DNA from 3 places in the Bacillus sp. AL-1R genome. Region 2 is predicted to be linked to each of the others. Evidence: predicted binding sites of a transcription regulator. Region 2 holds the regulator's gene; each other region holds the start of a gene.
What was found. Region 2 encodes Rex, which represses fermentation and respiration genes when NADH is low (regulators of the CRP and FNR family bind a similar motif). Its sites were predicted from a motif close to TTGTGAAATATTTCACAA; they were not measured.
Positions count from the first base shown of each region.

Region 1: ACSBO6_RS02435 (formate/nitrite transporter family protein) is a predicted target of Rex. The motif match lies at 4,585-4,602, and genes of this name have one in related genera.
Region 3: pflB (formate C-acetyltransferase) is a predicted target of Rex. The motif match lies at 1,176-1,193, and genes of this name have one in related genera.

Region 1 is NZ_CP197469.1:514,758-521,093, forward strand. It holds gene ACSBO6_RS02415 (cation diffusion facilitator family transporter) at 1-827, shown strand, start outside; gene ACSBO6_RS02420 (ABC transporter permease) at 883-1,842, opposite strand; gene ACSBO6_RS02425 (ABC transporter ATP-binding protein) at 1,868-2,785, opposite strand; gene ACSBO6_RS02430 (GDSL-type esterase/lipase family protein) at 2,791-3,597, opposite strand; gene ACSBO6_RS02435 (formate/nitrite transporter family protein) at 3,712-4,515, opposite strand; gene ACSBO6_RS02440 (DUF2573 family protein) at 4,764-5,027, shown strand; gene ACSBO6_RS02445 (proline dehydrogenase family protein) at 5,217-6,134, shown strand; gene ACSBO6_RS02450 (YuzL family protein) at 6,313-6,336, opposite strand, start outside.
Region 2 is NZ_CP197469.1:4,205,107-4,218,029, forward strand. It holds gene ACSBO6_RS19950 (anti-sigma factor) at 1-697, opposite strand, end outside; gene ACSBO6_RS19955 (RNA polymerase sigma factor) at 694-1,269, opposite strand; gene groL (chaperonin GroEL) at 1,528-3,153, opposite strand; gene groES (co-chaperone GroES) at 3,212-3,496, opposite strand; gene ACSBO6_RS19970 (CPBP family intramembrane glutamic endopeptidase) at 3,772-4,443, shown strand; gene ACSBO6_RS19975 (redox-sensing transcriptional repressor Rex) at 4,483-5,109, opposite strand; gene ACSBO6_RS19980 (ABC-F family ATP-binding cassette domain-containing protein) at 5,271-7,196, shown strand; gene tsaD (tRNA (adenosine(37)-N6)-threonylcarbamoyltransferase complex transferase subunit TsaD) at 7,414-8,436, opposite strand; gene rimI (ribosomal protein S18-alanine N-acetyltransferase) at 8,433-8,885, opposite strand; gene tsaB (tRNA (adenosine(37)-N6)-threonylcarbamoyltransferase complex dimerization subunit type 1 TsaB) at 8,895-9,587, opposite strand; gene tsaE (tRNA (adenosine(37)-N6)-threonylcarbamoyltransferase complex ATPase subunit type 1 TsaE) at 9,568-10,035, opposite strand; tRNA gene ACSBO6_RS20005 (tRNA-Asp) at 10,433-10,508, opposite strand; tRNA gene ACSBO6_RS20010 (tRNA-Met) at 10,513-10,589, opposite strand; rRNA gene rrf (5S ribosomal RNA) at 11,053-11,168, opposite strand; rRNA gene ACSBO6_RS20020 (23S ribosomal RNA) at 11,227-12,923, opposite strand, start outside.
Region 3 is NZ_CP197469.1:3,726,698-3,733,033, reverse strand. It holds gene ACSBO6_RS18040 (vWA domain-containing protein) at 1-9, opposite strand, end outside; gene ACSBO6_RS18035 (ATP-binding protein) at 29-922, opposite strand; gene pflB (formate C-acetyltransferase) at 1,309-3,534, shown strand; gene pflA (pyruvate formate-lyase-activating protein) at 3,631-4,380, shown strand; gene ACSBO6_RS18020 (hypothetical protein) at 4,558-4,737, shown strand; gene ACSBO6_RS18015 (YfhE family protein) at 4,844-4,969, opposite strand; gene ACSBO6_RS18010 (GNAT family N-acetyltransferase) at 5,038-5,598, opposite strand; gene ACSBO6_RS18005 (amidohydrolase) at 5,905-6,336, opposite strand, start outside.

The DNA of each region.
Region 1 (6,336 bases), 770 kb from region 2:
ACTTAGTTCTCGCAAGTTTAAAAGTACTTATTAGTTTTTATACAAATTCTAGTGCTCTTTTAGCTGATGGACTTAACAATGTGACTGATATTGGTGCAACATTGGCTGTATTGATTGGAATAAGAATCGCAAGAAAACCGAGAGATTTAGACCATCCATATGGACATTCAAGAGCAGAGCAAATAGCTACTTTAATTGCATCTTTTATTATGGTGTCAGTTGGTTTACAGGTTATTATTGAAAATATGCGTTCACTTTTCGTTGGAGAATATGAGACACCAAATAGACTAGCAGCTGTAGTGGCATTTGCTTCTGGGATTTTTATGTTTGGCATTTACTTTTATAACAGTAAAGTTGCCAAGAGAACGAATAGTAAAGGGCTCGAGGCATCAGCAAAAGATAATTTTTCCGATGCATTAGTTAGCTTCGGTACAACGATTGGTGTACTAGGTGCTTCAATTGGTTATCCGATTATCGATCCAATCGCGGCCATTTTAGTAGGTGTGATCATTTGCAAAACAGCATGGGAGATTTTTTATGAAGCAAGCCTCCTACTAACGGATGGATTCGATCCAGAAGAAATGAATCTCTTTACTGAAACCGTGGATAAAGTACCAGGTGTACATAAAGTTGTAGACTTAAGAGCTAGAATGTACGGAAATACAACAATCGCAGATGTAGTCATTGAAGTAGATGGCGGAATAGATGTGAGTAAAAGTCACGGTATTACAGATCAAATTGAAAGAATCTTAAACGAACAACATGGTATCAAATATACTCATATCCATGTTGAACCATTAAGGTCTGGGAGTGTAGGTAAGGAATAAAAAAACGGGAAGGGGAACGGAAAAGAAATTAAACTTTTTCGATCCCCTTTTCTATTTAATTCATGTCTTGCTTAATAAATACGATGAAAGAGATTAGTAATGCTGATAGTCCCCATATTGATAAATTCATAAGAGAGAATTGCATGTTTAATCCCTCGATGGAAGGGAGTTGGCCGGCTAAGTAGTCAGTAAGGCCAAGGTTTACACTAAAAAAGTATTTTGCCCCTGACCATGATGTAGCAAGTCCGCTTAAAACGCTTCCTGTTATTAAAGCGGCTAGCATAATGCCCATTGCAGCGGGAGTAGTCCGAACTAGTACGGATACCATAAATGAAAGAGTTCCAATGATCATACAAACAAACCATGCTAGTCCAAAGGCCATTATGATGTATTGCCATTGGGGAATTAGCTGAACTGAGTCAGTTAATAACTGGTTATTTTTGATGACAAATCCTGTTAACACAGGTACTGTCCATCCTTTAAAACTGAAAACAAATCCTGAAATGACATATGCTAAAACGCCATATAGAACGAGAAGAAATGAGATTAATAAACAAATTGATATGTATTTACTTAGTAAGACCTTCCATCTTTTAATCGGACGGGTTAGTAGTATTTTGATCGTACCGTCGCTTCGTTCACCAGATATCATATCGATCGTGATGACCATGACCAATAATGGTAACAGTAGCCATCCAATACTTTGTTCAATTAATTTTCGGATAAATGTAGGTGCACCAGGTGTAGTAGGATTGATGTCGTTATCCAAATAATATTGCTCTTGATCGATTTGAACCTTTAACCAACTTTTCCATTCTTCAGGTATTCCTGATGAGTTCAATCTATTTTGTTGGTCGACTATTTTTTGTTGAAGAGCTACTTTCCAATTATCAGTACCAAGTCTTTTAATTGTTTCTTCGGTTTGCTGCAGTTGAGCATAAACAAAAATAGGGATTAACACTGCTAAAATAAAAAAGATAACAAGTATTCTTCTTTTCCTTACCATTTTTTCAATTTCGTTAAAGACGAGTCTAATTAGTTCAGCCACGAACTTCGCCCCCAGTCATTTCCATGAATAAATCTTCCAATGTTTCAGACATTGTTTTAACGCCATTCACTTGAATATCACCTGCTACAAATTGTTGAATGACCTCATTAATTTTGAGAGGCGACATTCGGCACAGTATAAGCTCATCTTTTACTAATATATCTTGAATCGTAGAATCTTTTTTTAATAAATCTAGCGCTTTTTGAATTGGAGAAACACGCCATTCAACTCTTTCAGCAGCTTCTTGTACTAATTCTTTTACTGTTGAAACTCTAACCATTTTCCCTTTATTTATAATACCTACTCGATCACAAATCATTTCGATTTCACTTAATAAATGACTTGAAATAAATACACTTATATTTTGCTCTTTTACAAGCATATGAATAAATTCACGTAATTCACGTATACCGGCTGGATCTAATCCATTAGTTGGTTCATCTAAAATAAGAAGTTTTGGGCTACCAAGTAATGCTTGAGCAATCCCCAATCTTTGTTTCATTCCAAGTGAATACGTTTTTACTTTTTCATGAATTCGATCAGTTAATTTTACTAAATTAACGACATCGCTTATTTTTTTATCATCTTTAATTCCTAACATTCTCGCAAATTGATTTAGATTTTCCCATCCGGTTAAATAACCATATAATTCTGGATTCTCTACAATACATCCAATTTGTCGCATCGCTTCTTTGAAATGAGTTTTAATTGGATAACCAGCGATTTCAATTGTGCCTTTTGTTGGTTTGATTAATCCAACTAACATTCGAATAGTTGTTGTTTTTCCAGCTCCATTTGGGCCTAGAAAACCAAACACTTCCCCTTCATACACTTCAAATGAAATTTGATCGACTAGTACTTTTCCTTTAATGCTTTTTGTAACACCTTCTAATTTTAGAACTTTATTCATTCGTCTCACCTCGAAAGCTGACTTCCTATTTTACTACTTAGGCGATTTGCCATTTCAATATATCCATCTTTGTTCGGATGGAAATGATCGGTGTATAAATATTTCTTTTCCTCATTAAAAAATAAATCGAATGTAGGAATGACGTATGCATTATTCGTTTGAAGCACCGATAATTCGAGTAAATTATTCCATCTCGATACAAAGCTTGACGATGTATCTAAACCTTGTACATTATGAAATGGATTATAATAACCAAACGCGTAAATAGATGCTGAAGGATTTTTTTGACGTATTCCTTTAATAATGGATTGTAGATTATTTTTAAACGTTTTTTCATCTGGTCGATATGTCTTTAAAAATTGTTCGTTTAGTTGATTAGCGCCAGGAAATAAATCATTACTTCCAATGGAAAGAACGATTATGTCGGCAGAACCAATCGTTTCTTGTATATTTTTTTTCTTAAAATCGTTAAGTAAATTTGCTGTTTTCGCACCGCTAACCGCTAAATTAGTAATCGTTGTTGATTGTTTATATTCTTTTTGAAGAATGGTTTTTAATCTTCCTACATAACCTGTACCTTCGTCATCACCGACACCACGCGTAAGTGAATCTCCTAATGCAACAATTTTCAGTGTATTGTTTTTATGAACACTGTCATTTTGATTATTTTTTTGTGGATTATTATTTACGATTAGTTTGCTTTTTTGAGGATTTAAAACTGTATAAGCACCTTTTACGAAGCCATATGATAATAAAAGAAAACATAGTAATGAAATGAACATGATAAATCGAACAAAATGATTGTATTTCAAATTTTACACCACCAAAAAAGGAAAAATTTTCTTTATAAAATCATTATTACCATAATAAAATTAGTTTTGCACGAAAAAACCTGTCCACAAAAAAATGAGGACAGGAGATTAGGGTTACGAGACCCGTTTTAATTCTTTTACTTCTAATTTTTGTTCATTATTCAAGAAGTAATATGCCACTCCAACACCAACTGAACCACCAATAATATTTCCTAATGTAACAGGAAGTAAATTATGGTATACATCACCAAACGTAAAAGGCACATCGTGAGGCAGAATAAATGATAATGTAAAGACAGCAATATTTGCGATACTATGTTCATAACCAGAGAAGAAGAAAGCAAAAACTAATAAAAAGATCAGGAGCATTTTTGCGAAATCATCTTTGAATCTTGTAGGTAAAAAACAAGCAAGACAAACAAGCCAATTACATAGAACACCTTTAAAAAATAAGGTTGAAAATGATGCGTGAATTTTATGGTCAACTACACTTGTTAAAAAATGATTAGCAGGAAAATCTTTTGCTAAACCTGTAAAAAAATAAATAATCGCAAAAATAAATGCACCAATGATATTACCGGCGTAACATGCAATCCAGTTTTTCACTAAATCTTGTTTTGTAGTTTTTTTAGCTAATGTAGAGAAGGTAAAATACATCGTATTACTTGTAAATAATTCACCACCACCATAAATAATCATAATTAAAGCTGTAGAGAAAGCGAGTGGATAAGCGACTGTTGAAAATGGTGAATTTTGCAATCTAAATAATTCAGCTAATTTTAAACAAACGATCAGAATAAAGCTTATATAAATAGAAGCTAAGGCAGCACGAGTTAAATATTTAATTAAGCTTTGGTCCAGTATTTTCTTTTTTTTAAGAGCTAAATCAATACAGTATTTTATACTAACTTGTTCCAAATTGTTTCACTCCCTATGTACTTTTTGTTTCACACAAACATAGTATACAAACAAAAAATGATCGTAAGTTTGTGAAAATATGAACAAATTATGAAAATGCACAGATAGATACGCTTTATTATTTATACTTTACATTTTTTAATAATCATCTAAATAGTGGTTGAAGATATAATATAATCTCATAGTAAACAGTTTTAGGTAAAAAAAGGAAGATTCAACTTAACAATAATATGGAGAGGTGATTTCGTTTGGAAAATGAATTTGAAGGAAAATTTGATGCGTTACTAAAAAAATATACGGAATTGTTATTAGGAGATTGGTCTGAGGAAAAACAGGCAAAAGTGGAAAAGTGGGTTATGTATACATACATATCAAAATCAATGCCCGCATTAGTAAAACATTGGAATGATACATATCCGCAAGCTAAAGATGAAGTTGTTCATTTAATAAAAGAAATAAAAACGCTAAATGACCAGCATAGAGAAGCTTTAGCGAATAAAAATAAACAATAAATTTTATCCATAATTTTCAAAGATGACGGCACCTATTAATTATGATAATATAATATCAAGTAAGGGCATACATTTTTCAATAAACAAAATTCGACAAATTATTAAAAAATTGTTTTAACAAATTTCATTAGATGATACATTAGTAATAGATAGAGAGAAAAGAATAGTTAAATTTTTGGGGGTAGAGTAATGGAACAAGTTATGAAGAATGCTTTTTTATTTATGTCTAAAAATAAGTTTTTAACTAAAATGGCTAAAAAGTATGGCCTAAGATTTGGTGCAGCTCGTTTTGTTGCAGGCGAAACAATCGATTTAGCTACAAAAGTTATTAAGGATTTAAATAAAAAGAATTTAAAAGTAACAATTGATTATCTTGGAGAGTTCGTAGATACAGTTGAAGAAGCAAATGAAATGGCTGATCACTGTATCGAAGCAATTGAGGCGATTGGAAAAGAAAAATTAGATTCACAATGTTCTCTTAAAATGACTTCAATGGGACTTGATATTTCTGACGAGCTAGTTTTAGCAAATATGCGTCGTATTTTAGAAGCAGCTAAGAAAAGTGGCGTATTCGTTACAATCGATATGGAAGATTTCTCTCGCTGTGAAAAAACAATTCGTATCTTTAAGCAATTAAAATCAGAGTACGATAATATTGGAACTGTTATTCAAGCTTATTTATACAGAACTGAAAACGATATTAAAGATTTAAACAGTTTAAAACCAAACTTACGTCTAGTAAAAGGTGCTTATAAAGAGCCTGCAGAAGTAGCATTCCCAGACAAAAAAGATGTGGATGAAAACTTCAAAAAAATCATTAAAATGCACCTATTAAACGGTAACTTTACTGCAATTGCTTCACACGATGAAGCAATGATTGAGTATACAAAACAATTAGTAAAAGAGCATAATATTCCTAACGATCAATTTGAGTTCCAAATGTTATACGGAATTCGTACAGAGCGTCAATTAGAACTTGTTAAAGAAGGATATAATATGCGAGTTTATGTTCCTTATGGTACTGACTGGTACGGTTACTTCATGCGTCGTCTAGCAGAACGTCCTGCAAACGTTGCATTCGTATTAAAAGGTATGTTCAGTAAATAATTATTAAAATTAAAGAGGCTAACTAAAAAGGATTGAGTGAGGATCCTTTTTAGTCAGCCTTTTTCTCTTTATACAGGATTTTCTTGTGATAAGTAGTTAGTAGTAAAACAACATTATTCATATAAATGATTGAATATGTAAGGTCCTAGTTTTGCTATTAAATTTGAGTGAAAATTGCTTAATGACCCATATTTTTTTTACC
Region 2 (12,923 bases):
GTGGCTGGATACTATTTGCATCTGGTTCGAGCGAAATACCGATTGCTTCAAAAGACTGATCATTTTCTTTTAATACGTAACTAAGAAAACCATTACCATTTTTATCAACATGAAAAGTCCCCGCACTTCTTCGCTTTCCATCATGTATTAGCCAAGCTTGATAAGCCTCAGTACCTTTTGTAGTCTCAAGCCCACGTAGTTTGAATACTATCTGTTTTTGAGAACCTTTCTTGTAAACCCACGCATCTCCTCTTGCTAAATTTACTGCTGGATTGGTTGATCTTAATGAATAGACTTGAACAACATCTGTTGGTGAAATTGCCTTTTTGCTTACTTGAGCTAATTCTTGTTTAAGGTGAAGATTATTCCATAATAAGCCAACAAAAGAAAATAGTATTATAGCAGCTGCCAAACCGTATAGAAATTTGCGAAGATGTACTATTGAATTTTTAGCAGTAGAATGATTAGGTGGAAAAATATAATTCATTACTTCTTCCTTTAAATCTGTGGGAATTTCTACATCATCCAAAGTTAATGGAATCACATTCCACGCCTCCTCCATCTCTTGGACTTCCAAACGGCAACGTTCACAATTTAAAATATGTTCTTCAAATAAAAGCTTTTCTTCTTCTGTAACTTCTCCGAGCATATATGAGACTAGATCATTGGAAAATGAACAACCTTTATTATTAGTCATTTTTTCATTCCCCCTAACTCTGGTTCCATCCTATTTCTTAATACTTTTAGTGCTTGATGTAATCGACTTTTAATCGTACCAATAGGTTCTTGCTTCATCTCAGCTATTTCTCTAAGTGTATATCCTTCCCAGTATAGCCACTGAATTAGCTCGATTTGGCTATTTGAAAGGTATTGATAGGCATGCTGTATTTGTTCTCTAAGAACCTTCTTAGACAATATTTCGGCAGGATTATTGGATGGATATTCTGGTATCTGCTCCAATTGTTCCTGTCCAATTGGTACTAAAGCAGTTTCTTTTTTCTCCTTACGATGATGATCAATAGTGATATTTCTAGTAATTGTAAGTAGCCAATTTACAAAATGACCTTTCTTTGGATCATAAGCATTTTTTGTTGTCCAAATTCTCATAAATACAGCTTGGACGATTCCCTTTGCTTTCTCAGGATCCTTCGTTGATTTCAAACTAAACGAATAGACAACTTTAATATATCGGTCATATAATTCTTCTAGTGCAGGCCGATGTTTTTCTTTTATTAATTGCATCAATTCAGCGTCACTCATTTTTTGCATAAAAAAGGCAAGCCCCCCTCATTATTAAAATGATTCCTTTTAATAAGTAACGAACAATAATGAAAAACGGTTTGATTTTATAAACTAAAATTTTTATAAATTTAGTTTTAAAAGACATAAAAATCCCCTATAGATAAACAGTTAAGAACATCATATCATGCTAACTTTTTCTTCTGTCTACCTATAGGGGAAGATCCTATCAATTACGATTATTTAACAAACAAAAAAACCCTTGATCGCTCAAGGGTTTTTTCTGTATTACATCATGCCGCCCATGCCCATGCCGCCCATGTCAGGCATTGCTGGAGCATTTTTCTCAGGGATATCAGCTACTACTGCTTCAGTTGTTAAGAACATAGCTGAAACAGATGCTGCGTTTTGAAGTGCAGAACGTGTAACTTTAGTTGGGTCAACGATACCTTCTTCGATCATGTTTACCCATTGTCCGTTAGCAGCATTGAAACCAACGCCAACTTCTGCATTTTTTAATTTCTCAATAATTACTGATCCTTCTAGACCAGCATTTGTAGCGATTTGACGAACTGGAGCTTCAAGTGCACGTAATACGATGTTGATACCTGTTGCTACGTCACCTTCTGCTTCGATTGCAGCTACTTTATTAAATACGCTCATTAATGCAGTACCACCACCAGCTACAATACCTTCTTCAACTGCAGCACGTGTTGAGTTTAATGCATCTTCAATACGTAATTTACGCTCTTTTAATTCAGTTTCAGTTGCAGCACCAACTTTGATTACTGCTACTCCACCAGCTAATTTAGCTAAACGCTCTTGTAATTTTTCGCGATCAAATTCAGAAGTAGTTTCTTCTAATTGAGCACGGATTACGCCGATACGTCTTTGGATTTCTGCAGTTTCACCAGCACCTTCAACGATTGTAGTGTTTTCTTTTGTTACTACAACTTTTGAAGCACGACCTAATTGAGTGATGTTAGTTGTTTTAAGATCTAATCCTAATTCTTCTGTAATCACTTCACCGCCAGTTAAGATCGCGATATCTTCTAACATTGCTTTACGACGGTCACCGAAGCCAGGAGCTTTAACAGTAACAGCATTGAACGTACCACGTAATTTATTTACGATGATTGTTGCTTGTGCTTCACCTTCAACATCCTCAGCAATAATTAATAGTGGCTTACCTTGTTGAACAACTTGCTCAAGTACTGGTAAGATTTCTTGAATGTTAGTTACTTTTTTATCTGTGATTAATATATATGGATTTTCTAATTCAGCAACCATTTTCTCTGAATTTGTAACCATGTAAGGAGAAGAGTATCCACGGTCAAATTGCATACCTTCTACTACTTCTAACTCAGTTGTGAAACCTTTTGATTCTTCAAGAGTAATAACTCCATCGTTACCAACGCGCTCCATTGCTTCAGCAATTAATTGTCCAACTTCTGGATCCGCTGAAGAAATTGCAGCAACTTGTGCGATTGACTCTTTGCCTTCAATTGGTTTTGAGATTGTTTTTAATTCTTCAATTGCTACTGCAACTGCTTTTTCGATACCTTTACGGATACCCATTGGGTTTGCACCAGCAGTTACGTTTTTAAGACCTTCACGAATCATAGCTTGCGCTAAAACTGTCGCAGTTGTTGTACCGTCCCCAGCAACATCATTTGTTTTGCTAGCAACTTCCGCAACTAATTTAGCACCCATATTTTCAAATGCATCTTCTAATTCAATTTCTTTAGCGATTGTAACACCATCATTAGTAATTAATGGAGAACCGAATTTTTTCTCAAGAACTACGTTACGTCCTTTTGGTCCTAAAGTTACTTTTACAGCATCAGCTAAAGCGTCTACACCACGTAACATTGCGCGACGTGCTTCTTCACCAAATCTAATGTCCTTTGCCATGAAAATGACCTCCTTATAATTTAAAAGATATATTTTTTAATTTAAGTATTTTATTTTATTAACCTATAATTGCAAGAATATCGTTTTCGCGAAGTACTAAGTATTCAGTACCGCCGTACTTAACTTCTGTTCCTGAATATTTAGAGAAGATAATGCGGTCACCTACAGATACTTCTAAAGCAACGCGCTCACCATTTTCAAGTACTCGACCAGTACCTACTGCAACAACTTTGCCTTCTTGTGGCTTTTCTTGTGCACTACCTGGTAACACGATACCACTAGCAGTTTTTTCTTCAGACTCAACAAGCTCAATTACAACACGATCACCTAATGGCTTTAACATGCGTAATACCTCCTCAATAATCAAATCATTATTTTTTTAGCACTCATGTGTATTGAGTGCTAACACAATTAATAGTTTAAATAATATTAAAAAATTTTGCAAGCCCGAAGCAGGCACTTTTCTTGTCGAAATTTAATAAGTTTTATTTATCAACTATCAAAAGTAAAATAAAAAGTGAAAATTTCTTTTAAGAAACATAAGAAACGAGTAAAATATGTACGTGTTGTTATAAACCTTTTTGTTATGAAAAATATCAACACAAAGGAGCTATTGTATTGAAAACTAGAGATTTATGGATTTTATTAACGTACGTCGTTCTTCAATATTCAGCGGTATTCGGAGTTCCCTTTTTATTAAAAAGTAACTTATACGTTGGAGTGGATCGGAAAACAGCTTCTCTTGAAGCGGTGGCATTATGGGGTTGTATTAGTTTCGTAACTGGATTAATTATTATACTTCTCTTATTACACAAGCCCATTTATGAAGGAATAAAGAGTTTTAAAACTAATTATCGTACAATAATAAATTGGGTTATTTTAGGTTACTTCATAACAATGCTAACTCAAATTGTTTGTAATTTAATTTTAATTTATGTACTTGATTTACATAAGGGCTCAGAAAATACTCAAAATATCATAAACATCGCTAAGCTTAATCCAGCTTTTATTGTCATACCAAGTCTAGTTGCACCAATTTTAGAAGAAGTTATTTTTCGTGGAATTATTTTTAAAAGGCTTTATAATCGTTTACCATTTATTATTTCTGCTGGGATTAGTTCAGCGATCTTTTCACTTATGCATGGAGACTTACCCTTCTTTTTGTCATACTTTCTAATTGGTTTTGTATTTTGTTACCTGTATAAACGAACAAACTCAATTTTGGTTCCAATCTTAACACATATGTTAATGAACTCTTTTGTTGTTTTTCAGCAGATTAATTTACATTAAAAAACCCCCAAGAGGGGGTTTTTTATATATCCAGTAATTTTATTGTTGTAAAAAATATGCCAATGTTTGCAGTTCAACTGCTAAGTCTATATGATGAATGCGAATATGTTCTGGTACACTAATTCGTGCAGGTGTGAAATTTAAAATTCCTCTAATATTTTTTCCATTTAATCGATCAGCTATTGATTGTGCCACTGGTGCAGGAACAGTTAAAATAACGATTTGAATATCTTCATTCATAACTTCTTCTAGATTTTCTAAATTATAAACAGGTACTCCACCTATTTCAGTACCAATTTTATTTGGATCAATATCAAATGCCATCTCAATTTTTGTATTATTATTTTTTATAAAATTATAGTGTAAAAATGCAGTTCCTAAATTACCAACACCAATTAATGCAACTTTCATAACTTCATGCTGGTTAAGCGCTTTCGAGAAAAAAGTTAATAAGTAATTTACATTATATCCATAACCTTTTTTACCTAGTGCCCCAAAATAAGAAAAATCTCTTCTGATTGTAGCGGAATCTACCTTTACTGCTTCACTTAACTCTGCTGAAGAAACTCTTTGTTTACCTGATAAAGACAAATTCTTTATAAAACGGTAATATAAAGGTAGACGTTTAGCAGTAGCTTGTGGAATTTTAATTTGTTCCGAATCCATTTTTTAATCCCCCACTTACTGTAATTCTTTTTACTATGGTGTGTAATTTGACCTTATTTTAGTAATAAAGTACTTGTTCTAATGTAAAATATACACTATATTTAAGAATTTTGACAGTCTACAGTTACATAGATAAAAAATTTTGCAATGAGGTGTTATCAATGATTCTTTTACAAGTAAATAATGTCTCAAAGTATTTTGGTAGTGACATTATACTTTCAAATATAAAATTAGAAGTTCAAACGAGTGATCGAGTTGCCATTGTTGGACGTAATGGTGCTGGAAAATCTACATTATTGAAAATCATAGCAGGTGAAATATCCTATGATGGCGGCGAAATAAATAAGCCTAAAGACGTTACTGTAGGATACCTAGCCCAAAACACTGGTTTACAGAGTGATAAAACGATTTGGGAAGAATATTATTCTGTATTCAATCATTTAGTAGAAATGCAAGATAATATGAGAAAACTAGAAGTTAAAATGACTAAGGAGGAAGTCTACTCTAATCAATCCGTTTATGACAAGGTTATGAATGAATATGATCATCTACAATATACATTTAAAGAAAACGGCGGTTACCAGTTTGAAGCAGATATTCGTTCAATCATTAGTGGTTTAGGTTTTAGTAATGAAGATTATGAAACAAAAATCTCTTCATTAAGCGGTGGACAAAAGACACGCCTAGCATTAGGTAAGCTATTACTGACAAAGCCAGACTTGTTAATCTTGGATGAGCCTACGAACCATTTAGATATTGAGACCCTTAGTTGGTTAGAGCGCTACTTACAGTCATATCCTGGCGCAGTATTAATCGTTTCCCATGATCGATATTTCCTTGATCAAGTTGTTAATATTGTTTATGAAATATCTAATCATAAGCATCAACGATTTGTTGGTAATTATAGTAAGTACCTTGATTTAAAGGCAGCTCAATATGAACAAGAATTAAAACAGTTCGAAAAACAACAAGATGAAATCTCTAAACTTGAGGATTTTGTGCAGCGTAATATTGCTCGTGCCTCAACTACAAAAAGAGCTCAAAGTCGTAGGAAACAATTAGATCGAATGGTTCGATTAGACAAGCCACTAGGAGACGAGTCTTCAGCTAATTTCTCATTCACAATTGAAAAACAAAGCGGCAATGATGTGTTGTCTGTACAAGATTTATTTATTGGTTATGAGCGTATCCCAACAATCAATCAGCCGATGAGATTCGTACTGAATCGAGGCGATAGTGTCGCATTAGTCGGTCCAAATGGTGTTGGTAAATCAACATTACTTAAAACGATTATTGGAGATTTAGAAAAATTACAAGGAACGATTGATTTTGGTGCAAATGTTACGGTTGGTTACTATGACCAGGAGCAAGCAAAACTAACTTCTAATAAGAGAGTATTAGACGAACTTTGGGATGATTATCCGTTAAAGGCCGAACAAGAAATTCGAACAATATTAGGGAATTTCTTATTTTCTGGTGATGACGTGACAAAAATCGTTAACACTTTAAGTGGTGGAGAAAAGGCAAGATTAGCTTTAGCAAAACTTATGATGAAAAAAGCTAATTTCCTAATCCTAGATGAGCCTACTAACCACTTAGATTTAGATAGTAAAGAAGTATTAGAAAATGCTTTATTAGATTACCCTGGAACAATTTTATTTGTTTCTCATGATCGTTACTTTATGAACAGATTATCCACAAAAACTTTTGAACTAGCAAAAACAGGATTATCAATTTATTTGGGTGATTATGACTATTACCAATTTAAGAAAAACGAAGCATTTGAAAAAGAACAAGCAGAAAAAGAGGCTACATTAGCACAAGTTAAACAATCCTCGCAACCAATTTCTGATTATCAACAAGACAAAGAATTGAAGAAAAAACTCCGTCAAACTCAGCGTCGTATAGAGGAAATTGAAAGTAATATATCGCAAATTGAGCTTGATATAGAGACGATCGAACTAGAATTATGTAAGCCAGAAGTCTACGGTGATTTTCAATTAGTACAGGAATTAACAACTAAGAAAAATGACTACGAAGCTAAGTTAATAGTCCTAATGGAAGAATGGGAGAACTTACAAGAATAATGATTAAACGGATAAGCCTTTTTGCTATCCGTTTTTTCTTATCTACATATTTATCCACATATATTCAATTGTAATTTAGCTTTTACACAGGTTTATACACATTATCCACAGAGAACCAATAATGTTATTCACAGTTTTGTACACATAGTTTAATAAGTTCTTAACAAATAAAAAGTACTTATCCACATTTTATAAAAAAATTGTGAATAAGTACTTCTTACATATTCTCTAAATCCAAACCTGGATTACCGTTTAATGCCAAATTACCTAGTTTCCCTTGTTTTAAACGGATAAATGCAGCAGCGCCAATCATCGCGGCATTATCAGTACAAAGTGATAGAGGTGGTATAACTAATTCAATATTACTCAAGGCATCCATCTCTTCTTGTAATGTAGCCCTTAACCCTTTATTAGCTGCCACTCCTCCAGCTAATAATACTTGTTTTACGTTATATTCTTTAGCAGCTTGAATTGTTTTAGAAACAATTACTTCAATTACACTTTCTTGGAAGCTTGCTGCGACATCAGCAGGTGATACTTCCACGCCCCTTTGCTCGGCATTATGCATATAATTAATGACTGCTGACTTTAATCCACTGAAACTAAAATCATAGCTACCCTCTTCTAACCATGCTCTAGGAAATGGAATTGTTGCAGATCCTTCCTGTGCTAGACGATCAATGTGAGGGCCACCTGGATAAGGTAATTTAAGCGTTCTAGCAACTTTATCATAAGCTTCCCCTGCTGCATCATCCCTTGTTTCACCTATAACTTCAAACATGCCATCTTCCTTCATGTAGACAAGCTCTGTATGTCCTCCAGATACTACTAAGGCTAACAATGGATACTGCAGAGGCTGTACTAGTTGATTAGCGTAAATATGACCCGCAATATGATGAACTCCAATAAGCGGTAATCCATGTGCAAATGCAATTGCTTTTGCCGCATTAACCCCAATTAGTAACGCTCCTACTAGCCCTGGACCTTCTGTAACAGCAACGGCAGCCAGATCTTCATATTCTACTTGTGCTTGCTTCATTGCTTCTTCTATTACCAAAGTTATTTGCTCAACATGTAATCGTGATGCAACTTCAGGTACTACTCCTCCAAAACGTTTATGAATATCGATCTGAGTAGCTACTACATTACTTAGAATTTCATTTCCATTTTTAACAACTGCTGCGGAAGTTTCATCGCAGCTCGTCTCAATAGCAAGAATTAAACAATTTTCATTTATCATTTCAATTTCACCCACATAACTAATGCATCCTCAAAATTATCTGTATAATAGCTTTTTCGAATACCACCATCTTGGAATCCCAGCTTTCGATACAGTCCTTTTGCTACATGATTTGATACCCTAACTTCCAATGTCAATGTTTCAGCTCCAAGATTTTTAGCAGTTTCCATTACTGAGCGAAGTAACTTTTCGCCAAGACCTACTCCTCTATAATCTGGCAAAATAGCTATATTCGTAATATGCCCTTCGTCAATGACAACCCATAATCCGCAATAACCAATCAGTTTCTCATCAACTTCAGCCACTATATAATTGGCAAATTGATTCGAATATAATTCATTATAAAAAGCCTCATATGTCCATGGAGTAGGGAATGATTGTTTTTCAATTTCTACTATTTGATCTAAATCTTCTTCTTTCATTTTACGAAAAGCAACCGATGAGATCATAATATCCTCCTACTTTTCTTGACTTGCTAGCCAATTAGCTTCTGCTTCTGATAATCTTAAATATTCTGGTGCAAAACTATGAACTGATTCTTCTTTTTCTTCTAAGCTACATGTAAACAGCTCACTAGGTCTCTGGTTATTCAAACTTTCTTTTGCAAAGACAGCTTTATCTTTTAAATGTTCAATAATAAATTCTTTATGAATTGATACATCATTACCAATAAATAATATTTGTTCATTATATGATTTAAGTTTTTCAATCCAAATACTACGGTCAATATTGCAGTCTTCTAATACCTCATTAGCAATTTGCCCATTAAAATCATAAAGACCTGTAAATAACAAATTACGTCTTGCGTCAAATATAGGACAAACTAAGCCATTAAAATATCGCCCATTCGCAGCCAATACCTTCAAACTGGATACTCCGATAATTGGAATATTTAAAGTGAAAGCTAATGATTTAGCCACAGTGACACCAATACGTACACCTGTATAAGAGCCAGGGCCTTTTGCAACTACTATTTTAGATAATTCCTTTGGTTTTATATTGCATTCTTCCATTAAACTACTAATTGCTGGCATTAATCGTACAGAATGGTTTTTATTAATAAATGTTATTGTTTCTCCAATAACAGATTGATCTTTTATTAGACTAATCCCCATAACATTTGTAGATGTATCAATTGCTAAAACGGTCATTGTTTATTAACTCCTTACAAATAAATTCATACCTAGATCCATTTGGAATAAAAGTAATCATTCTACCATTTTCTTCATGAGTTATTATGATTTTTAAGAATTCATTTGGTAAGTAATCCGAAATTAAATGAGCCCATTCTACAACACAAACACCTTCACCCATAAAATACTCATCAAAGCCTAAATCTTCACTACTACCTTCTAAACGATAAACATCCATATGATAAAGAGGTATTCTACCTTTATATTCTTTAATAATATTAAAAGTTGGGCTATTAACCGTCCTTTTTACATCAAGACCTTTAGCAAAGCCTTTTGTAAAGGTAGTCTTTCCTGCACCTAGATCTCCTTCTAATAAGATTACATCCTTTTGTTGCACTATTTTTCCCAGAAAAAATGCAATTTCTTGAGTTTCTTCCTCAGTATTTGTATGTAAAACAATCTCCAATTACTTCACCACCAAAATTCTAACTCGTCTATTTCTAACTTTGCCATATTATATCATTTCAAAACATTAAGCGGATGTCAAACAGTAATATTCTTTTGAATAGTTTAAATAAAGTATAGAAATTTACCATAAGTTGCATTCATCAATTTTGTTACTTCTACCTTTTTTTGCAGACCTTAATCAGTGTCTTCTAATCACATAGATTCTTCTTAATCTCTATTTTCTACGATTCCCATTTATGGTTTCAGTTGAGCAGACTTTTGCTTGTGCCGGCCTGTTTTAAACAGTTATCGATAAAAGTAATAGTCTTACAAATAAGGCTGATTATATATTACTCATTTCCAATATAATAAAAAAAACGAAACAATTTTTTGTTTCGTTTTAAGAATCGTATGTATGGCGGTCCCGACCGGGATCGAACCGGCGATCTCCTGCGTGACAGGCAGGCATGTTAACCGCTACACCACGGGACCATTTTGGTTGCGGGGACAGGATTTGAACCTGCGACCTTCGGGTTATGAGCCCGACGAGCTACCAGACTGCTCCACCCCGCGATAATGTGGATACTATTAATAAGATCCATGAAAGTTAATGTTATTATGACCATCCCAATCTCAGGATGTTTATGCAAGTAGCGGCTCGATTGGTATGCTGATGTTATTTCTTCGAAGCATATTCGTTCGTGCTCCACCCCGCGATAATGTGGATACTATTAATATAGTTCCATGAAAGTTAATGTGTTATGACCATCCCAATCTCAGGATGTTTATGCAAGTAGCGGCTCGATTGGTATGCTGAAGCTATTTCTTCGAAGCATATTCGTTCGTGCTCCACCCCGCGATAATGTGGATACTATTTATAAGATCCATGAAAGTTAATGTTATTATGACCATCCCAATCTCAGGATGTTTATGCAAGTAGCGGCTCGATTGGTATGCTGAAGTTATTTCTTCGAAGCATATTCGTTCGTGCTCCACCCCGCGATAATAAAAAGATTTATATCTATAAAAAATCCAAACCAGGCGACGTTCTACTCTCACAGGGGGAAACCCCCAACTACCATCGACGCTGAAGAGCTTAACTGCCGTGTTCGGTATGGGAACGGGTGTGACCTCTTCGCAATAATCACCTGATTTGTATTTGAGTTGTACTTCGTACCCTCAAAACTAGATAATGTCATTATCAAACTTGTTAGTTAAGTCCTCGACCGATTAGTATCAGTCAGCTCCACGTGTCACCACGCTTCCACCTCTGACCTATCAACCTGATCGTCTCTCAGGGGTCTTACTAGCTTAACGCTATGGGAAATCTCATCTTGAGGGGGGCTTCATGCTTAGATGCTTTCAGCACTTATCCCTTCCACACATAGCTACCCAGCCATGCTCTTGGCAGAACAACTGGTACACCAGCGGTGTGTCCATCCCGGTCCTCTCGTACTAAGGACAGCTCCTCTCAAATTTCCTGCGCCCACGACGGATAGGGACCGAACTGTCTCACGACGTTCTGAACCCAGCTCGCGTACCGCTTTAATGGGCGAACAGCCCAACCCTTGGGACCGACTACAGCCCCAGGATGCGATGAGCCGACATCGAGGTGCCAAACCTCCCCGTCGATGTGGACTCTTGGGGGAGATAAGCCTGTTATCCCCGGGGTAGCTTTTATCCGTTGAGCGATGGCCCTTCCATGCGGAACCACCGGATCACTAAGCCCGACTTTCGTCCCTGCTCGACTTGTAGGTCTCGCAGTCAAGCTCCCTTATGCCTTTACACTCTTCGAATGATTTCCAACCATTCTGAGGGAACCTTTGGGCGCCTCCGTTACTCTTTAGGAGGCGACCGCCCCAGTCAAACTGCCCACCTGACACTGTCTCCGAGCCGGATCACGGCTCTAGGTTAGAATTTCAATACAGCCAGGGTAGTATCCCACCGACGCCTCCACCGAAGCTAGCGCTCCGGCTTCTCAGGCTCCTACCTATCCTGTACAAGCTGTACCAAAATTCAATATCAAGCTGCAGTAAAGCTCCACGGGGTCTTTCCGTCCTGTCGCGGGTAACCTGCATCTTCACAGGTACTATAATTTCACCGAGTCTATGGTTGAGACAGTGCCCAAATCGTTACGCCTTTCGTGCGGGTCGGAACTTACCCGACAAGGAATTTCGCTACCTTAGGACCGTTATAGTTACGGCCGCCGTTTACTGGGGCTTCAATTCAGAGCTTCTCCCGTAAGGGATAACCCCTCCTCTTAACCTTCCAGCACCGGGCAGGCGTCAGCCCCTATACTTCGCCTTGCGGCTTCGCAGAGACCTGTGTTTTTGCTAAACAGTCGCTTGGGCCTTTTCACTGCGGCTCTCCCGGGCATACACCCAAAAGAGCACCCCTTCTCCCGAAGTTACGGGGTCATTTTGCCGAGTTCCTTAACCATAGTTCTCTCGCTCACCTTAGGATTCTCTCCTCGCCTACCTGTGTCGGTTTGCGGTACAGGCACCTATTTCCTCGCTAGAAGCTTTTCTTGGCAGCGTAGAATCAGGAACTTCGGTACTATATTTCCCTCGCCATCACAACTCAGCCTTACGATGTGCGGATTTGCCTACACATCAGCCTAATTGCTTGGACGCGCATATCCAGCAGCGCGCTTACCCTATCTTTCTGCGTCCCTCCATCGCTCAAACGGAAATGAGGTGGTACAGGAATATCAACCTGTTGTCCATCGCCTACGCCTGTCGGCCTCGGCTTAGGTCCTGACTAACCCTGGGAGGACGAGCCTTCCCCAGGAAACCTTAGGCATACGGTGGACGGGATTCTCACCCGTCTTTCGCTACTCATACCGGCATTCTCACTTCTAAGCGCTCCACCAGTCCTTACGATCTAGCTTCAACGCCCTTAGAACGC
Region 3 (6,336 bases), 480 kb from region 2:
TTGTTTCATATATTAATCATCACTCATTTCAAGAAAGAAAATAACTTTCAGCTAGTTCTCTAACAGTCTCACGCTCAATGTCATCAGATAATTTAGCGATAATCGTGCGTTCAATTGCTCGAAGTACTGGTATATGAACAGATAAATCACATGCGTCAAGAACACCACGAATACTTGCTGCATCTTCACTAATTCTGCCTTCACTTGCTAATGGAATTAAATCGCTTGAAAAGCTTGTGAATTTCTTCAGTAGTTCTTCATCTTTTAGTTCAGATTCATCTTTTAATAACTGAAGTAATGATTCTCCATTAATATATGGAACATCTATAATAATGAAGCGATTTTTTAAAGCTTCATTTAATTCGCTTGTTCCTACATAACCTTCATTTATAGCTGCAATTACTCTAAAGTTTTCGTCACCTTTTACTACTTCTTGAGTAAATGGATTGGTAATCATTTTTCGATAATCAAGTGCACCATGTAGTAATGGTAATGTTTCTGGTTTTGCCATGTTAATTTCATCGATATATAAAATATGACCTTTCTTCATTGCTTTCATTAAAGGCCCATCGACGAAAACTACTTCCGATCCATTTGTATTAGAAGCAATTGTATTATATCCAACAATTCCTTCTAAATCTAAATCGACAGAACAGTTTATGCTATGCATCGGTTGATAGAGTAATTTTGATAAGGTCTCAGCTAAAACCGTTTTACCACTACCTGTAGGCCCTTTTAATAATATATTTTTACCAAGTAGAAGGGCAGTAATTGCATCTTCTAAAATCGTTTTATCTTGCGAAACATATTGTTTCGTTCCAATTAATAATTGCTCTTCATTTAGAACTTTTTGAATTTGTTCATTATATATTAAATTTAATTTTTCATTTATCGAACTAGAAAGATTAAGTTGTGTATTCATAAATTGCTCCTTTATATAAACATTGTTCAAATGGATTGTTCATTTTTGTATTAACCATAGTATTATCGCATATTTGGATTGTGAATGTCTTGTCCACAAATTTTCATAAATTTGCTAATACAGTTACTATCTATTGAGTATAACAGTTTGTTGTTTAACAAGAAAGTTTTCTGAGTGAATTACTAGATATATGAAGCAACTGTAATTTAGTGGAAAGAATAAAAGGTTAATGTGAGTTAACATTTCTGTCACTTTGTTCAACATTTCACAATTTGTTCATATTATAAACGATTGTTTCAGTTCATCCTATGATAAATTAGTTACGTAATCTGTTATATACTTAAAAAACTTTCTGTATTATATGCAAAAAGAGGAGGAGTAATACGATGGAACAATGGAGACAATTTGAAACTGGGCGATGGGAAAAAAAGATTGATGTAAGGGACTTTATACAAAAAAACGTTAAATCTTATGTTGGGGATGACTCTTTTCTTTCAGGTCCAACGGATGCAACTAACAAACTATGGGATATCGTACTTAAACTATCTAAAGAAGAACGTCAAAATGGTGGAGTTTTAGATATGGATACGAAAATTGTATCTACGATTACTTCACATGAACCAGGATACTTAGAGAAAGAATTAGAACAAATTGTTGGATTCCAAACAGATAAACCTTTCAAAAGATCATTACAACCGTTTGGTGGTATTCGAATGGCTGAAGCATCATGCGAGTCTTACGGATATAAAGTTGATGATGAAATAAGCAAGATCTTTACAGAATATAGAAAAACACATAATCAAGGTGTATTTGATGCCTATACATCAGAAATGAAAGCTGCAAGACGTTCTGGTGTTATTACAGGTCTACCTGATGCATACGGTCGTGGAAGAATTATAGGTGACTATAGAAGAGTAGCATTATATGGGGTAGATCAACTTATTAAAGATAAGATTGAAACATTAAATAGAACAACAAGTGTTATGTCAGAAGAAGTAATAAGAGATCGTGAAGAACTAAATGAACAAATACGTGCTTTAAATGAATTAAAACAAATGGCAAATAAACATGGGTTTGATATTTCTAGACCTGCAACAAACGCAAAAGAAGCGTTTCAATGGCTATATTTTGGCTATTTAGCTGCAATTAAAGAGCAAAATGGAGCCGCTATGAGTTTAGGACGAGTTTCAACATTTTTAGATATTTATATTGAACGTGATTTAGAAGAAGGTACTTTAACTGAGCAAGAAGCACAAGAATTAGTCGATCATTTTGTAATGAAATTGAGATTAGTCAAGTTTGCTCGTACTCCTGATTATAATGAGTTATTTTCTGGCGATCCTACTTGGGTAACAGAGTCAATCGGTGGAATAGGAATAGATGGTCGTCCGCTTGTAACGAAGAACTCATTTCGCTTTTTAAATACTTTAGATAACCTAGGACCAGCACCAGAACCTAATTTAACTGTCCTTTGGTCAGCAAAACTGCCTGATGGATTTAAACAATATTGCGCTAAAATGTCAATTAAAACTAGCTCAATTCAATATGAAAATGATGATATCATGCGCCCGGAATATGGTGATGATTATGGTATTGCATGTTGTGTATCAGCTATGACAATTGGTAAACAAATGCAATTCTTTGGTGCTCGTGCAAATCTTGCTAAAGCATTATTATACGCAATTAACGGCGGTAAAGACGAAAAGTCAAAAGCTCAAGTAGCACCTATGTATGCTCCGATTACATCTGAATATCTTGACTATGAAGAAGTAAAAGTTAAGTTCGATGTTTTATTAGATTGGTTAGCCGGCTTATATGTGAATACATTAAATTGTATCCACTATATGCATGATAAATATAGTTATGAACGAATTGAAATGGCGTTACATGATGCAAATATAAAACGTACTATGGCAACGGGGATTGCAGGACTTTCAGTATGTGCCGATTCATTATCAGCTATAAAGCATGCAAAAGTTAAAACAATTCGCGATGAGAATGGAATTGTTGTTGATTTTGAAATTGAGGGAGAATATCCAAAATACGGGAACAACAATGATGATGTAGATGATATTGCTGTAGAACTTGTTGAAAGCTTTATGGCAAAAGTAAGAAAGCATAAAACATATCGTAATTCAATTCATACAACATCAGTGCTAACAATTACCTCTAATGTTGTATATGGTAAAAAGACAGGTAACACACCAGACGGAAGAAAAGCAGGTGAACCATTTGCTCCTGGTGCTAATCCGTTACATGGACGCGATACACATGGAGCGCTAGCGTCATTAAATTCAGTAGCAAAATTACCTTATGAAGATGCACAAGATGGAATTTCAAATACTTTCTCAATTGTTCCAAAAGCTTTAGGCAAGGACGAGAGTACACAAATATTAAACTTAGTAGCAATGTTAGATGGATATACAGAAAAAGGTGGTCATCACTTAAACGTAAATGTATTTAATCGAGAAACATTAATGGATGCGATGGAACATCCTGAAGAATATCCACAATTAACAATTCGAGTCTCGGGTTATGCAGTTAACTTTATAAAATTAACTAGGGAACAACAAATTGACGTAATAAATAGAACTTTCCACGGTTCTATGTAAAAATCTCTCGTGTTCCAAGCCTAGTGGGGGACATGCTTCACTAGGCTTTTATTGTTTTTACTAAATAAGGAATAAATTGTTCAAAGGAGAATGACAATGATTTCAGGAAATATACATTCAATTGAAACTTGTGGAACTGTCGATGGACCAGGTCTTAGATATGTCATTTTTACGCAAGGTTGTTTATTAAGATGTCAATATTGTCATAACGCAGATACGTGGAAAATTGGAGCAGGTAAAGAAATGTCAGTTGATCAATTAATGAAGGATATCAAGACATATATTCCATTTATGAGATCATCTGGGGGGGGGGTTACGGTTAGTGGAGGAGAACCATTATTACAATTAGACTTTTTATTAGAACTGTTTAAATCTTGCAGAAAAAAGGGGATCCATACAACAATTGATACATCTGGTGGATGTTTCAGTACTGATCCAAACTTTCTTTTAAAATTAGACGAAGTATTAGAATACACTGATTTAGTATTATTGGACTTAAAGCATTTTGACGAGAAAAGACATATAAAACTTACGGGGAAATCAAATGAGCAGATTAAAAATTTTGCAAAGTACTTGGATAAGAAAAATATCCCGGTTTGGATTAGACATGTCCTAGTTCCTGGAATCACCGACTCAGAAGATAATCTAATTAAACTAGGTGACTTTATAAGCAAATTAAGCAATGTGGAAAAAGTAGAAGTTTTACCATATCATCAATTAGGAGTCTATAAATGGGAAGCATTAGGATTAAAATATCCCCTAAAAGATATTCAGCCACCATCTAATGAAAGTGTTCATCATGCTTATCAACTATTAACTCAAATGAAGGAATTGCAAACTTGTTAATAAAACTAATTAAATTGAACTGTCCTTTAAATGTTAGTAGGCGTCTAACATTTAAAGGACAGTTTATTTTATAAGCTTTTTATGATTATTTAGACGATTGACTAAAATAAATTTGAGGTTAGTGAATATAATGAAAAATAGTTATTTATAGTTTCTTAGTTTAAAGGGTGAATTTTTATGAAGGAGTTTCGGTTTTCGTGGTATGTTTTACTAGATGATCAAAATGCTATCGAAGGGGGATCTTTTGTTCGAGGAGAAAAAATTGAAGATGAAATGCATCGAATAAAAGAAAAACTTAGTAAAGACTATTATGTTAGACCCTCTTCGATTTATATTATTGAATCAAGTGAAATTTAAATATGATATTGTAAATTTTGAAAGATATTTATAATGTTTTTTACTAATGTTAAAGTTATTCTAGAAAAACAAAAAAGGCTTCCTAAGAAAGCCTTTTTGAATAGAATTATTTGCCTATGCCATTAAAATTAGTATAACCTGCAGCACGATCAGCTCTTTTAAATTCTTTTGCATATAATACTTCTTGGGTAGAACTTAAATTACGTCTCGTTTTATCTTTTCGTTTATCCACAAAAAACACCTCGCTAAGTTATAAAATCCTTAGTAAGTTTCTCCAATTTTTGTGGCTAGTATACTAAATTATGCTTCTTTTAAATGTGAAACTTCATGTTGTTGGTAATCTTCACGCATTGTATGCAATAAATAATTATCTTTGGTGATTTCAAATAAATCGTATATTTCCTCATTTTGATTAATTTCATCATATAAACTTTTACGTGATTCATTTGCTAATGATGCGTATGGTAGTTTACTTGCAGCATAAAAAGAGCGTTTATTAACTTTACGAATTCGCATAAAAATAGAGTTTATTCCTAAATCGTGAAATAACTCATGGAAGAAAGCGTCTTTTGCTGGTTTGTTATAACCCATTCCGTGATATGGTTTGCCTAACCATGTCCCTAAAAAGCCATATCCATCTTCAATATCATGTAAAGAAATGTTACCAATAGGGTTACCCCACTCATCTAAAATTGTTCTTGATATCATTTTCCCTTGTTCTTCTAGTTCGATTGCTTGCTTTGTGATAAATAGAAATTCTTCGTACGAATTTGCTTTGTGGCGCACAAAGGGAAAGACATCAGGATGCACCATAAGTTCAAAAAGTACAGAACAATCTTGTAAATCTCGCTGTTTCAGCATCTCTACTCCTCCTCATAATAAGGGTAGCGAAAGAAGGTTACGCCACCCGCGAAATTTTTGTGAGGACTAAACAATAAAATTTAAAGTCCTGTGAAGTGCATTAACTATGAATAATTTTTTAATGCACCCTAAAATTTCGGGGTGGGAATCGAACCCACTAGGACCAGCGATTTACTGGTGGCTCACCATTTGCCTTTCCCGTTAAAATACTATATAAGAAAAGTGTTTTCACACTTTCTATTTAATTTACCGCAAACGTTCTTACTATACTATAATAAACGATTTTTTTCAAATTGCAAACTAAAATTATTCGATATTTTTATACACAATTCTACCGTCTATGACAGTAAGTAATGGTTTAGCCATATAATGAAATGGATGATGGGACCATAATACTACATCACCATCTTTACCAATTTCTAAGCTACCAATTCTATGAGATAAATTAAGGTTTTTTGCTGGATTAATTGTAATTGCTTTTAAAGCCTCGAGCTCAGGTAAACCCTCTCGAACTGCTATAGCTGCACATACATTCAAATACTGAATTGGGGTATAAGGATGGTCAGTTGTAATTGAAACACTTACCCCGTTATCAGCAAGAGCTTTGTATGTAGTCCAGGTTTTATTTTTTAATTCGACTTTTGAACGTCTAGTTAATGTAGGACCAACAGATACTTGAAGGTTTCGATCCTTTAGATGGTCAATAATTAAATGTCCTTCAGTACAATGTTCAATTCG